Regions from separate parts of the Hoeflea sp. EC-HK425 genome, predicted to be linked through region 1. Evidence: riboswitches for the same ligand, from Rfam matches in the RefSeq annotation. Region 1 holds a riboswitch; each other region holds the start of a gene.
What was found. A riboswitch is a leader RNA that binds a small molecule or an ion and turns the genes downstream of it on or off. The one in region 1 is predicted to bind cobalamin.
Positions count from the first base shown of each region.

Region 2: another riboswitch for cobalamin. It lies ahead of SPHINGO391_RS06110 (CbtB-domain containing protein); the one in region 1 lies ahead of SPHINGO391_RS12330 (DUF1636 domain-containing protein).
Region 3: another riboswitch for cobalamin. It lies ahead of bluB (5,6-dimethylbenzimidazole synthase); the one in region 1 lies ahead of SPHINGO391_RS12330 (DUF1636 domain-containing protein).

Region 1 is NZ_LR701572.1:1,976,356-1,981,017, reverse strand. Features, by position in the region: gene SPHINGO391_RS12345 (hypothetical protein) at 1-447, shown strand, start outside; gene SPHINGO391_RS12340 (GTP-binding protein) at 598-1,806, shown strand; gene SPHINGO391_RS12335 (ABC transporter substrate-binding protein) at 1,931-2,551, shown strand; cobalamin riboswitch at 2,567-2,787, shown strand; gene SPHINGO391_RS12330 (DUF1636 domain-containing protein) at 2,895-3,320, shown strand; gene SPHINGO391_RS12325 (ABC transporter ATP-binding protein) at 3,317-4,096, shown strand; gene SPHINGO391_RS12320 (ABC transporter substrate-binding protein) at 4,108-4,662, shown strand, end outside.
Region 2 is NZ_LR701572.1:708,518-713,179, reverse strand. Features, by position in the region: gene cobN (cobaltochelatase subunit CobN) at 1-485, opposite strand, end outside; gene cobW (cobalamin biosynthesis protein CobW) at 491-1,549, opposite strand; gene cobU (bifunctional adenosylcobinamide kinase/adenosylcobinamide-phosphate guanylyltransferase) at 1,557-2,081, opposite strand; gene SPHINGO391_RS06115 (CbtA family protein) at 2,078-2,791, opposite strand; gene SPHINGO391_RS06110 (CbtB-domain containing protein) at 2,804-2,983, opposite strand; cobalamin riboswitch at 3,033-3,407, opposite strand; gene SPHINGO391_RS06105 (cobyric acid synthase) at 3,458-4,662, opposite strand, start outside.
Region 3 is NZ_LR701572.1:1,008,883-1,013,544, forward strand. Features, by position in the region: gene phnK (phosphonate C-P lyase system protein PhnK) at 1-258, shown strand, start outside; gene phnL (phosphonate C-P lyase system protein PhnL) at 262-969, shown strand; gene SPHINGO391_RS07535 (DapH/DapD/GlmU-related protein) at 966-1,580, shown strand; gene bluB (5,6-dimethylbenzimidazole synthase) at 1,577-2,257, opposite strand; cobalamin riboswitch at 2,306-2,486, opposite strand; gene phnC (phosphonate ABC transporter ATP-binding protein) at 2,667-3,515, shown strand; gene phnD (phosphonate ABC transporter substrate-binding protein) at 3,607-4,509, shown strand; gene phnE (phosphonate ABC transporter, permease protein PhnE) at 4,576-4,662, shown strand, end outside.

The DNA of each region.
Region 1 (4,662 bases):
ATCCCGGCCGTGGAAGGGCTGAACTGGCATCTTGGCTATGTCCATCTCGGCGCCGGCGCCGGTGACATCAGCGCCGTCAACGGCTTTGCCGCAGGCCTGGTTCGTGAGACTGAGCTTGGCAACGGTGTTGCAATCGGCTGGAACACCGAGATTGCCTACTTCGATGGTGCCAATGGCTCCAAAGACAAGGCGCTTTACCTGACGGGCGGTCTGTCGGTCGCAAAAGGTCCTTGGCACGGCGAAGCATCGGCGACGCTGCGGCGGACAAACTATTTCGCCGGTGGACGCGACAATGATCTGCTGGCGCAGGTGTCCGGTGGCTACGAGTTTGAGAACGGCGTCGACTTGTCTCTTGGCTACGCATTCGCGCGCCAGGCAGGTGTGCGCAGCCACACCGTCGGATTTCGACTGACCAAAGCCTTCGAGTTTAGCATCCCACGAAACTGAAAACGCGCGGGGCAGGGCCGTTGTTGCATGATGGAACTGCCCGCCAAAGTTCAATATGGACATTTTTGACTGGAGGAAGGGAAGCGGCGCGCTTGAGGGAGTATGCTGCCTTCCGCCCGCCTGTCCCGCCACCAGCAGAGGGCATTGCAAATGACAACCCGACATCTCCCCGTGACCGTTCTTTCCGGCTTCCTCGGTGCCGGCAAGACGACCCTGCTCAATCACATTCTGAACAACCGCGAAGGCCTGCGGGTCGCGGTCATCGTCAACGACATGAGCGAGGTCAATATTGACGCGAGCCTCGTTCGTGATGGCGGGGCGAACCTGTCGCGCACCGATGAGCAACCGGTCGAGATGACCAATGGCTGCATCTGCTGCACGCTGCGCGACGATCTCCTGGCTGAGGTCACATCGCTGGCGGGGCAGGGCCGGTTCGACCATCTGTTCATTGAATCGACCGGCATTTCCGAACCGCTTCCAGTCGCCTCGACCTTCGAGTTCCGTGACGAGCATGGCTTCAGCCTGTCGGATGTCGCCCGGCTTGATTCGATGGTTACGGTGGTCGATGCGGCGAGCCTGTTGAAGGATTATGCCTCAAGCGATTTCCTGCGCGACCGCGGCGAGACGCTGGGCGACGAGGACAACCGCACGCTTGTGGATCTGCTCGTTGACCAGATCGAGTTCGCCGACACGATCATCCTCAACAAGGTGTCGGCGACAGCGCCGGAAAACCTGGACGCTGCGCGCAAGATCATCCGTTCGCTCAATCCCGAGGCTGTTCTGATCGAGGCAGATTTTTCCCGGGTCGAGTTGAGCGAAGTCCTCGGCACCGGCCGGTTCGACTTCGCCAAGGCGCATGAACATCCGCTTTGGTACAAGGAACTCAACGGTTTCAAGGCCCATGTTCCCGAGACCGAGGAATATGGCATCCGCTCCTTCGTCTACCGCGCCCGTCAGCCCTTCGAACCGGTGAAACTCCAGGCCTTCATCAACCGTCCCTGGCCCGGTGTGGTGCGCGCCAAGGGGTTTTTCTGGCTGGCGACACGTCCACGCTTCGTGGGGGAACTCTCGATGGCCGGCGCGCTCGTGCGCACCGAAAAGCGCGGCCTCTGGTGGTCGGCGGCGCCAAAGGAATACTGGCCCGACGATCCGGCCTGGCATCGCGCCATGGCGCCCTATTTCGACCCGGTCTGGGGCGACCGCCGGCAGGAGCTGGTGTTCATCGGCTGCGATCCGATGGATGAAGCGAAGATCCGCGCCGATCTCAACGCCTGCCTGGTGAACGCGCCGGCGCTCCTGCCCGAACTGTGGACATCCATGCCTGATCCGTTCCCTGCCTGGGACAGGCAGGCGGCATAGCTGTCTCAAACGGGGCCAGCCCTGCCGCGGCTGATCCGGCGTCCGGCGGTGCAGCGCGGTCGGTGCGCCCCGAACCCCCTTTCGCATTCCCGGCCTTGCCTTCAATCAAACCCAGAAATCCCCCATGATCAAGAAACTCGCCCTTGCCATCCTCTTGTCGACCAGCCTTTGCTCCGCAGCGCTTTCCAGTGACGGCGTACTTGACGTCGCGGCCCCGTTTGAGATCAAGGGTGCCGACCCGTCCTTGTCGGGTGATATTTTTCTCAAGATGGACATCGCCGAGGCGCTGGTGAATGCCGATGCGACGGGTCGTCTGCTGCCCGGCCTGGCCGAAAGCTGGTCGGTGTCCGGTGATGGTCTGATCTGGCGGTTCGTCCTGCGCGAGGGCGCATTCCATGATGGCTCGCCCTTTACTCCAGAAGCCGCCGCCGCTGCGCTTGATATCGCCCGCGCAAAGAAGGGGCTTCTTTCTGCTGCACCGATCGAGTCCATCGTTGCCGACGGCTGCGATCTGGTCATCTCACTCAAGGAGCCGTTCGGGGCGCTGCCGGCTTTCCTCGCCGAATATCGCTCAAAGATCCTGGCGCCGTCCGCCTACGGTGCTGACGGCATAGCGACTTCGGTGATCGCCACAGGTCCGTTCAAGGTGACCGAGTTGCAGGCCCCGATGTCGCTGAAGACGAAGCGGAACGGCCATGTGGTGAAGCTTGATGATCGCCCGGCAATGGCTCGACACGGCAATTGACGAGGTGAAAACATCAATCTAGGTTCATGGCATGGTTCCGCCCGACTCAAAGGGAAGGCGGATTAAAAGGGAACACGGTGAGGTGTAGCCAATAGGCGCTGAATCCGTGACTGCCCCCGCAACTGTGAGCGGCGAGCTTCCTCAAGATTGACCACTGGCGCAAAGATCGTGCCGGGAAGGTTTGAGTGAGCTGTGACCCGCAAGTCAGGAGACCTGCCATGACCGTCGTAACTCAACCCGGGCGGGGTGTCCGGAAAGGGAGAATTGTCATGAGCAACCGGAATTCCGGGCATCGCAAAGTCAATCATCGCTTTGGCCCCCGCACTCTCGTGCGGAGCGCGCAATGCCGACCAGACAGACAACCACAAAGCCAGCCTCCCATCGCATAACCGTCTGCACCGCGTGCCGCCACACCGGCAGCGATTGCCGTCCCGGGTACGAACTGCTTGCACGTTTGCGCGATGCGATGAACAGGGCCGGCCAGGCGACAGGCGCGCTGTTCGAGATTTCGGGTGTGGCCTGCATGGCGGGTTGCGACCGGCCCTGCACGGTTGCCTATCAGGCGACCGACAAGGCCACCTACCTGTTTGGCGATATCGATCCGGCTGACGATATTGGCGACCTGGTCCGCTTTGCCGAGCACTATGCCAGCCTTGATGACGGTTGGTGCTCGTCCACCCAACGCCCGGGCAAGCTTCGCCACACCACGCTTGCGCGCGTTCCGGCCGCGATTTTTGTGGTCGAACCGGTCGAGGGATCGCTCCAGTGAGCGCGGCCAGCCTGACTCTTGCCGGAGCATCCTGGCGTGCGCCCCGCGGCCCGGTGATCCTCCAGCCCGTGACGCTCAACCTTCCCGCGGGCCGGGTGCTCGGCGTGGTGGGGCCGAATGGTGCGGGAAAATCCACCTTCCTGCGCCTCGTCTACCGCTATTTGAAGCCGGCGAGCGGCGCGGTGCTGATCGATGGTGAAGACATCTGGACCATGCGCGCCCGCGATGTGGCGCTCAAGGTCGCCACGGTGCTGCAGGAACAGCCGACCGACTTCGCGCTGACCGTGCGCGAGATCGTCGACCTCGGCCGGCTTCCGCATCGGGGCGGTCTGGTGCGCAGCGACGCCCGCGATGCAGCGGTTGTCTCTGCCGTTCTGGACAGGCTTGATCTTCATGGATTTGCCGGACGGCGTTTCGGATCACTTTCAGGCGGCGAAAGACAGCGGGTGATGGTGGCGCGCGCGCTGGCGCAGGAGCCTTCCCTGCTGGTGCTCGATGAACCGACAAACCATCTCGACATCCGCCACCAGCTCGAGGTGATCCGCCTGATCAGAAACCTCGACATGACGATCATCACCAGCCTGCATGACCTCAACCTGGCCGCCGCCGTTTGTGATGACATCCTGCTTCTGCAGCAGGGCCAGGCCATGGGTTTCGGCACACCCGATGAAGTTCTTGCCGACGACACCGTTTCGCGTGCCTTCGGGGTGCTCGCCCGGCGCGAGCGCCTCACACCGAGCGAGAACAGCCATTTTACCTACCAGCTTAACATGTAAGGGATTTTTCCATGAAAGCGCCTTCTCTCGCCCTGCTCGGGCTGGCTTTTGTTGCCGCTCCTGCTTTCGCCGGCACAACCGTTGAAAGCTGCAATCGCAGCGTCACTTTCGACGCCCCGCCAAAGGCCGCCATTTCCAACGACGTCAACCTGACCGAAATGATGCTGGTTCTGGGTCTCGCCGACCGCATGGTGGGGTATACCGGAATATCCGGATGGAAGACGCTGGATGAGGAAATGCGCGCGGGCGTGAGTGAACTGCCGGAGCTCTCCGAAAAGTACCCCACGAAGGAGGTCATCATCGGGGCTGATGCGGACTTCTTCTTCGCTGGCTGGAACTATGGCATGAAAGTCGGTGGAGAGGTGACGCCCGAGACGCTCGAGCCGTTCGGTGTCAAGGTCTATGAACTGACCGAAAGCTGCATTCATATCGGACCGAAGAACAAAGTCTCGATGCAGGACATGTACAACGACCTGCTCAATCTCGGGCGCATCTTTGGCGTCGAGGACAAGGCGCAGGCCCTGGTGGAGAGCTACAAGGCCGAGCTTGCGACGTTTGAGGCAACC
Region 2 (4,662 bases), 1.3 Mb from region 1:
GCCTCGGTGATCAATGCTTCGGCGTAGTCGATGAGCCCGCGGGCGTTCTCTGCCCCGCCTTCGATCAGGTAGCCCCACAAGCGCTCCCGCTCTGCCAGCTCGAGCGTCGACAGCGGCTCCAGTCCCGGATCGGGCCGGTCGTCGCCGGGAAGGGCCGCAATCTTGAAGCCATGTGCTTGGGCTGCGGCGTGCAGGCTTTCAAGCGCGTAGGAGAAATAGCTGGCGCCACCGAGCGCACGCACGATCACCAGCTTCGCATGCCGTGCCATCTTCGCAACGAAGGTATCGACCGACATCGGGTGTTTGAGATCGGACAGGCTTGCAAGTCGCCATTTCAGGCTGCCCGCCATCTGCCGGGCCGCGGCAATGCTGGCAAGTTCCGTGTCCGCCGCACTGAGAAACAGCACGTCACCTGGCGACTGTCCCAGGTCGACGGCTTCGTCGCCATCGCTCAGGCTTCCCTTCTGTGCGACGAGGAGATGCATTGCGCCTACCCGGCCAACGCGGCCAGGCTCGCGCGGATCGCCGTTTCGTCGATATCATGCAGCCCGATGACCACCAGCCTGGTCTGGCGCGCTTCCCCGCCACCCCACGGCCGGTCGAAATGCGTGTCGATGCGGCTGCCGACCGCCTGCACCACCATCCGCATCGGCTTGCTGGGAATGTCCGCGAAGCCCTTGAGCCGGAGAATGTCGTGGCTGACGATCAGCGTCTTCAGCCCATCCATGAAGCCCGCGGCGTCGCCGACTGGTCCAAGTTCGACCACGAAGCTTTCAAATTCATCGTGATCATGATCATGCTCATGGCCATCTTCATGGTGAAGCTCGTGATGCGACTTGCGGTTGGCAATATCGTCCTCGGTTCCGACCCCGAGGCCGAGCAGCACTTCCGGCGCAACTTCGCCCTGACGCGCTTCGACAAAGACCGGCTTGCGCGACATGTGTCCAAGTATTCCGGCGCGAACCCCCTCGAGATCGCCGGCGCTGATCAGGTCTGCCTTGTTGAGGATGATCAGGTCGGCGGCGGTCAACTGGTCCTCGAAAAGCTCCTCGAGCGGGCTTTCGTGATCAAGCCCCTCGTCCGCCAGACGTTGCGCGTCGAGCTTGTCATGGTCATGGGCAAAACGTCCCGCTGCAACGGCGGCGCTGTCAACCACGGTGACAACCCCGTCCACGGTCACCTGCGTCTTGATGCCGGGCCAGTTGAAGGCCGCGACCAGCGGCTGCGGCAGCGCCAGGCCGGAGGTCTCGATGACGATGTGATCGGGCCGGTCCTTGCGCGCCAGCAGTTTCTCCATGGTCGGAATGAAGTCGTCTGCCACCGTGCAGCAGATGCAGCCATTGTTGAGCTCGACGATGTCGTCCTCGCTGCACACCTCGTCGCCGCAGCCCTTCAGAACATCACCATCGACGCCGAGATCGCCGAACTCGTTGATGATCAGCGCGATCCGCTTGCCCTTGGCGTTGGCCAGCATGTGACGGATCAGCGTGGTCTTGCCGGCCCCGAGGAAACCGGTGATCACCGTGGCGGGAATTTTCGAACCATTCAACATCGGGTCAACCCTTCATCTTGAGCGGCAGGCCGGCGGCGACGAAATAGACTTCGTCGGCGAGGCTTGCGATTGTCTGGTGAAGCCGTCCGGCATGGTCGCGAAACGTCCGCGCCATGGCATTGTCGGGCACGATGCCCAGGCCGACTTCATTGGAAACGAACACAACCGGTCCCGTGAGCCCCGGCAGCGCCTTGGCGAGATTGGCAAAGGCGGCGTCAATGTCATGGTCGCCGAGCATCAGGTTTGTCACCCAGAGCGACAGGCAGTCGACCAGCACCGGCCGGTCCGGCCGCGCCTGGGCTTCAAGCGTCCCGGTGAGATCGACCGGCGTCTCGATCGTCTCCCAACCCTTTCCGCGCCGATCCTGGTGGGCTTCGATACGCACGCGCATCTCATCGTCCCAGGCCTGGCCGGTGGCCAGATAGAGCCGCGAGCTCGCCTCCGCCTCCAGCATGTGTTCTGCGAAGGCGGATTTGCCCGACCGGGCACCGCCCAGCACCAGCGTTACCGGCCGAAGCCCGGCTGTCATGCCGTCTGCTCCTCGTCCACACGCGAAAGGAAGTGACCGAGCAGGCCGCCAAGCAGCAGCCAGAAGAACAGCGTTGTCGCAAGTGAAGCGGCGGCATAGGCAGAGGCGATATAGGCCGGAACATTGCTCGTCAGATCTTCCGGAACCGGCGACCCCCAGAGATGCGGCGCGACGATGATCGCAAGTCCCAGAATCTTCAGGGGCCATTCCGGCCGCATCGCGATGCACCACAAGCCCGCAGCCGAGGCCGCGATCGTGATCACCCACCACCCCTGGCGGTCGCCGAGGTCGGCATAGGGGAAACCAGGCACCGCCGGCGGCAGGCTCATCGCTGGCGCAAGCTGGACACAGAACCATGCAGCGGCACCAAACAGCAGCCCTCGCGTGACCCCTGCCGTGCCGGTCGGGAATTCGACGCCCAGAAGCAGTGCCACCGCGGCCAGCATCAGCGCGAAACCGGCGCCGGCGACAAGATTGGCGACGATCGTGTCACCGAGCCGTCCGAAGCCGAACATCGACTGGTCCGCACCATGGTCATGCGCCGCCTCATCCGAGGCGGCGGCATCGCCATGATGATGCCCGGCCCCGCCGTTCTCATAGGCTTCGGCCTGCATGATCAGCGGAATCGTCTTGACATATTGAGCGGGCGTCATCGCCATACCAGCAATGAGCCCGGCGGCGAGAGCCGCCAGGAGCAACCTGACAATCATGAGATCAATCCCTTAGTGGCAGGGAAAGCCGTAGGAATGCCTTGTGTCGTGCGCCGCGTCGTGCAGCGCCTGCGAGTTGGCAAGCCCAACCCCGAACACCAGTATCGAGCCGACAACGAGTGCCATCAACCCGGCAACAGCGCGCGCGCCGATGCGGTCGGTGAGTGAAAGCGAAGCAGTTTTAACAGCCATGACAACCTCCGTGAATGGCTTCGGGAGCATACCTCTCCCAAAGGTCCGGCTCTCAACCGGTGCGAATGGCAGGTCTCCTGGCTCGCGGGTCCAGCACGATGTTTCCATCGCGCAACGGCAAATGCCCACCTTCCCGGCGCGTCTGGCGGTCATGAAAGCGGGACGATTCGTAGAAAAAGAGGCGTCCACGCCGGTTGATCATGCCGCCACGCCAGTGGCCAGCCCGGTCCGGAGTTTCGGATTTGCGGAAAACACCATTGTCCCCCGTCATCCGGGCCTCCCGGGCCGGTGACATTTGCCTTGCCGCTCTACAGTCGCGGGGTCGGCTGCGATAAAGATGCCCGGATTGGGTCCATCCCGTCGCATTCCCTTTTGATCCGGAAAACCAGGTTGGTTTTCTGGAACCATTCGAGGCTTAACTGATAGGGGCGGCGCGCCTGACTGTCAATCGCAGCCGCGTCCTGGATCGTCCCCTCAGCGACGGATCTGCACCGAGGCCTGCATCAGCCGCTCGAAGCCGACAAGCCGGTCAAGTTCTTCGGCGATTTCATCCAGCGCCGCATCGACATCGACCCTGAAACTGGTCTGGCCTCCGCGAATGCCGAACTCGGCCAGCAGCCTGGCACGATAGGCATCCGCCCCGAACAATCCATGCAGATAGGTTCCCGACACCTTGCCGTCAGCAGAGACGGCTCCGTCTGGGCGCCCATCGAGAGTGGTCATAGGGCGAACGCAATCCGGCCCGCGGCTGATGCCCAGATGGATCTCGTAGCCTTCGAGCGGCAAGTCCCATTCCGCCGAACGCGCGGCGATGTTGCGCACGGTCTTTTCGGGCGCCATCACGGTCTCGATGTCGAGCAGGCCAAGCCCCTCGGCGACAGGCGCGCCCCCTTCAATCCCCAGGGGATCGCTCACAGTCCGACCCAGCATCTGGTAGCCCCCGCAGATGCCTATGATCCGCCCGCCGCGCCGGTGATGCGCCCGCAGATCCTCATCCCAGCCCTGCCGGCGGAAATCGGCGAGATCGGAAATCGTCGACTTCGAGCCCGGCAGGATCACCAGTCCGGCATCCCCGGGCAGGCGTTCGCCAGGGCGGACAAACACCAGATCCACCTCCGGCTCGGCTCTGAGCGGATCGAAATCATCGAAGTTCGCAATCCGGGAAAGCACGGGTATCGCAATCTTGAGTCCGCCCGCCCGTCCCTGGACCAGCCGTTCGAGTGCTACCGAATCCTCGGCTGGCAGCCGGTTTGCCGCCTTGAGCCAGGGAACGACACCCAGGCAGGACCAGCCGGTGAAACCCTCGATGGCTGAGATGCCATCGTCGAACAGGCTGACATCGCCGCGAAACTTGTTGATCAGGTAGCCTGAGATCGTCGACCGGTCCTCGTCGGGCAGGATCGTGTGCGTGCCGACAATCGATGCGATCACCCCGCCTCGGTCAATGTCGCCCACCAGCACGACCGGCACTCCGGCCAATGTCGCAAATCCCATGTTGGCTATGTCGCCGGAACGCAGGTTGATTTCCGCGGGAGACCCCGCGCCCTCGACCAGCACAAGGTCTGCCTGATCTGCGATCCGGCTGAAACTGTCCATCACAGCAGCCATCAGCTGGGGCTTGAGTTTCTGGTAATCGCGCCCCCGGGCATGGCCAAAAACCTTGCCCTGAACAACCACCT
Region 3 (4,662 bases), 970 kb from region 1:
TTCATGGATGAACCCACCGGCGGTCTAGATGTCTCGGTTCAGGCTCGGCTTCTCGACCTGTTGCGCGGGCTTGTCTCCGATCTCGGCCTCGCCGTCATCGTCGTCACCCACGATCTCGCCGTGGCCCGGCTTCTGTCTGACCGGATGATCGTGATGAAAGAGGGCCGGGTGATCGAGGCGGGCCTCACCGACCGGGTGCTTGACGATCCGCGCGCGCCCTACACCCAGCTTCTCGTTTCCTCGATCCTGCAGGTCTGAATCATGCACACGCTCCTTGTCGCTTCGGAAGTTCGAAAAACCTTCATCATGCACATGCGCGGCGGTGTCGAACTGCCGGTGGTCGCCAATGTCTCGTTTTCGCTGAAGGCCGGGTCCTGCGCGGTGCTTGGCGGCCCGTCGGGCGTCGGCAAGAGCTCGATCCTGAAAATGCTCTACGGCAATTACGGCACCGACAGCGGCCAGATCTTGGTGCAACACCATGGCCGCCATGTCGATGTCGCCAGCGCATCCCCGCGAACGGTGCTCGAAATCCGGCGCGACACGATCGGCTATGTCAGCCAGTTCCTGCGCGCGGTGCCGCGTGTCTCGGCGCTGGATGTGGCGGCGGAGCCTCTGCTGATCCGGGGCGTGGCGCAGGATGTCGCCCATGAGCGGGCGCAGGATCTTTTTGCCGAACTCAACCTTCCGGAAAAACTCTGGTCGCTGCCGCCGGCGACGTTTTCGGGCGGCGAGCAACAGCGGGTCAACATCGCCCGCGGCTTCATCACCGATCATCCGATCCTGCTACTCGATGAGCCGACGGCGTCGCTTGATGCGGCGAACCGTGCGGTCGTCATCGATCTCATCGCCCGCAAGAAGGCGGAGGGTGCGGCGCTTCTGGGGATTTTCCACGATCACGATGTCCGCAACGCGGTAGCCGACCATGTCATCGACGTCTCGGCCTTTGCCGCTGGAAAGTCCGCGGCATGACCAGATTGTCGGAAACGCCTCTGGTGCATTCTACCGCGAAAATCGTTGACTCGACGCTCGGACGCTACACCGAAGTCGGGGCCAATTGCACGGTGTCCCATTCAACCATGGGCGACTACTCCTACTGCGTCGAGAATACCCAGATCGCCTATGCAAAAATCGGCAAGTTCGCCAACATAGCCTCCCATGTGCGGATCTATGCCAGCATGCACCCGATGGAGCGCGCCTCGCTGCATCACTTCAGCTACCGCTCGGCATGGTACTTCGAAGGCGAGAGCGACGACCAGGACTTCTTCGACTGGCGCGCAGGCCAGGGGATCACGATTGGCCACGACACCTGGATCGGCCACGGCGCCGTGGTGATGCCCGGGGTAACAATCGGTAACGGCGCCAGCATCGGCGCGAACGCGGTGGTGACCAAGGACGTGGCCGATTTCGCCATCGCCGTCGGCGTGCCGGCGCGAACCATCCGGCAGCGCTTTTCCGACGCTATCGCCAGCCGGCTTGATGCACTCGCCTGGTGGGACTGGGAGCATGAGAAGCTACATGCGGCGCTCAGGGATTTCCGGACATTGCCGGCTGAAGAGTTTCTCGAGCGGCACGGAGGTTAGACCTCTCCCTGCCAGCACTCCTCGAAAATCAGCTCATCGAGTGGCAGCCTGCGGTTCCAGCCTTTGACCTCCAGTTCGGGCCGTTCGTAGAGCTCGTCGACATAGCCCAGACAAAGATAGGCGACGATCTCGATCCGCTCAGGGATGCCGAGAATGGCCTTGAGGTCCGCATCGCGAAAGATGCTGACCCACCCCATGCCGATGCCCTCGGCGCGGGCTGCGAGCCAGAGATTCTGCACCGCGCAGACGGTGCTGTAGAGATCCATGCTCGAATTGTGGGTGCGGCCCAAGACCACATCGCCGCCGCGGTCCCGGTCGCAGGTGACGCAGATGTTGAGCGGCGCCTTGCGGATGCCTTCGAGTTTCAGGAACTTGTACCTGGACTGCCGCTCCCCGGTAAACATGGCCGCGGCTTCCTCATTGGCGCGGGCAAAGGCATCGGCGACCCGATCGCGAACGGTCTGATTCCTGATGGTGATGAAGTTCCAGGGCTGCATGAAGCCAACCGACGGCGCGTTGTGCGCGGCTTCAAGCAGCCGCCGGAGCACATCATTCGGTATCGGCTCCGGAAGGAACTGGTCGCGCACGTCGCGGCGCGTGAAGATGGCCTTGTAAACGGCGTCACGTTCACCTGTTGTGAATGGTTGTGCTGCAGCCAGCATTGATGTCTTCGGCATTGTCTGATCCCCAACAATCCGTGAAAACCCGCCGCGCTGTCCATGCGCGGCAAGGCTATGACATCTGGCCGGTCTTCTGACTTCGGTTCCGCCGGCAGGCGCGCCTTCCCGGATTTCCCAGTGGCGTCTTGCGCTTGCCGTCCCCGTCACAGCGTTGGGCACGTTCCGGAATTGCACCGGATTCCCGATTCTCCCGCACAATGCAGGCACCAGATGCAGCCATAGGGTCATGACCGGGGCCTGAGCGCAAGCCGGAAAAACAAGGAAAACAAAGGGTTTTGACATATCCGGACGGGCAGCTGTGGATCGTAACAAAACTGACATCAAACCGACATCGGCCCTTCATACGGCTGGGCTAGTCCAATCCTCGAAAGTCACGAAACCCGCCGTGACCCATGGGGATTTGCTTATGCTTGAATTGACCGATGTGACCCGCCGCTTTGGCGCCAACACCGCTGTTGACTCAGTGACCCTGTCTATTCCCGAGGGGCAGATGGTCGGTATCATCGGCCGCTCCGGCGCCGGCAAGTCGACCCTTCTGAGAATGATCAACCGACTGACCGGCGTCAGCGGCGGAGTAATATCCCATCACGGACGTCCGGTCTCGACGCTGACCGGGCGCGAACTGCGCAGCTGGCAGCGCGATTGCGCCATGATCTTCCAACAGTTCAACCTGGTCCCGCGTCTCGACGTTGTGTCCAACGTGCTGCACGGGACACTCAACATGCGTTCGACGTTCGCAACCATGTTCAACCTGTTTCCACGCGAGGACATCCTCAGGGCGATCTCGATCCTCGAACGGCTCGGCGTCGCCGAGAACGCGCCGAAGCGGGCCGAGGCGCTTTCTGGTGGCCAGCAGCAGCGGGTGGCGATCGCTCGGGCGCTGATGCAATCGCCGAAGCTTATCCTCGCTGACGAACCAATCGCCTCGCTCGATCCGCTCAATGCCCAGATCGTCATGGATGCGCTCAAGGACATCAACGAGCAGGAAGGTATCACGGTGGTCACCAACCTTCACACGCTCGACACAGCACGCAATTATTGTGAGCGCATCATCGGCATGGCAGCCGGTAAGGTCGTCTTTGACGGCAGGCCGGAGGAGCTGACCACGGAAGCAGTTCGCGCGATCTATGGAGCGGGTGCCGACGGCGAGGAAATCTCTGAATCGATGACGTCCACCAGCCTGCACGCACGCGGGCGTCCGGCCGACGTCAAAGCGAAACTCACTCCTTCCGGCGTAGCGCTGGAATCGATCTGACCTCGCGGTTGCCGGGACCATCCTGCGGTTCCGGCCCGAGACGCCAGTTTTCCTACCCCACTGTCAACCCTTGTACGGAGACTAGATTATGATGAAGACCATCCTCGTGGCCGCCACGGCAGCCCTCTTGTCCACCAGCGCTTTCGCGCAGGACGCGATCACCGAATTCCGCATCGGCATCCTCGGCGGCGAAAACGCCCAGGACCGTCTGACCTCGAACGAATGCCTGCGTGCCTATGCCGAGGAAGCCCTTGGCGTTCCGGTCAAGCTGTTCACGCCGGCCGATTATGATGGCGTGATCCAGGGCATGCTCGGTGGTTCGATCGATATGGCGTGGCTCGGAGCTTCCTCTTATGCCAAGGCCTTCCTGACCGATCCTGAAGCCGTAGAGCCGGTTCTGGTCAAGACCAACCTCGACGGCTCGTTCAGCTATCACTCGATCGGCTTTGCCCGCAAGGACCGTAACATCACCTCGCTGGATGATATGAAGGGCAAGGCTTTCGGTTTTGGTGATCCCAACTCGACCTCGGGCTACCTGATCCCATCGATCGAAATTCCCCAGGCAACCGGTGCCTCCATGGAGAGCGGCGACTATTTCGGTGAAGTCAAGTTCACTGGCGGTCACGAGCAGACCATTGTTGCGGTTGCAAACGGCGAAATCGACGCCGGCGTGACTTGGGCCGATGGCCAGGGCAACTGGGAAGACGGCTACAATTCGGGTGCACTGCGCAAGGCAGTCGACTCCGGTCTCGTCGACATGAATGACATCGTGGAAATCTGGAAGTCGAAGCCGATCCCTGAAGGTCCGGTCACTCTGCGCAAGGCGCTGCCGCAGGATGTCAAGGACAAGATGATCGAACTCGTCGGCTCGATGCACGAGAAGGACGCACAGTGCGCCTACAACATCGCTGCTGGCGAAACCGCCGGTTTCAAGCCAATCACCCATGACGCTTACGAGACCATCGTTGCCGTCCGCAAGGCGCAGAGCAACTAAGGTTTCCAAAACTATCGCGGGGGGCCGTCCGGCTCCCCGCTTTCTATTCAGGAAGGGCGTCCGCCGATGAGCGATATGACCACACATCATGGCGGCAGCGCCGCCTCGATGGCCATCCGCGAAAATTATCTGGCGATGGCCCGCCAAAAACAG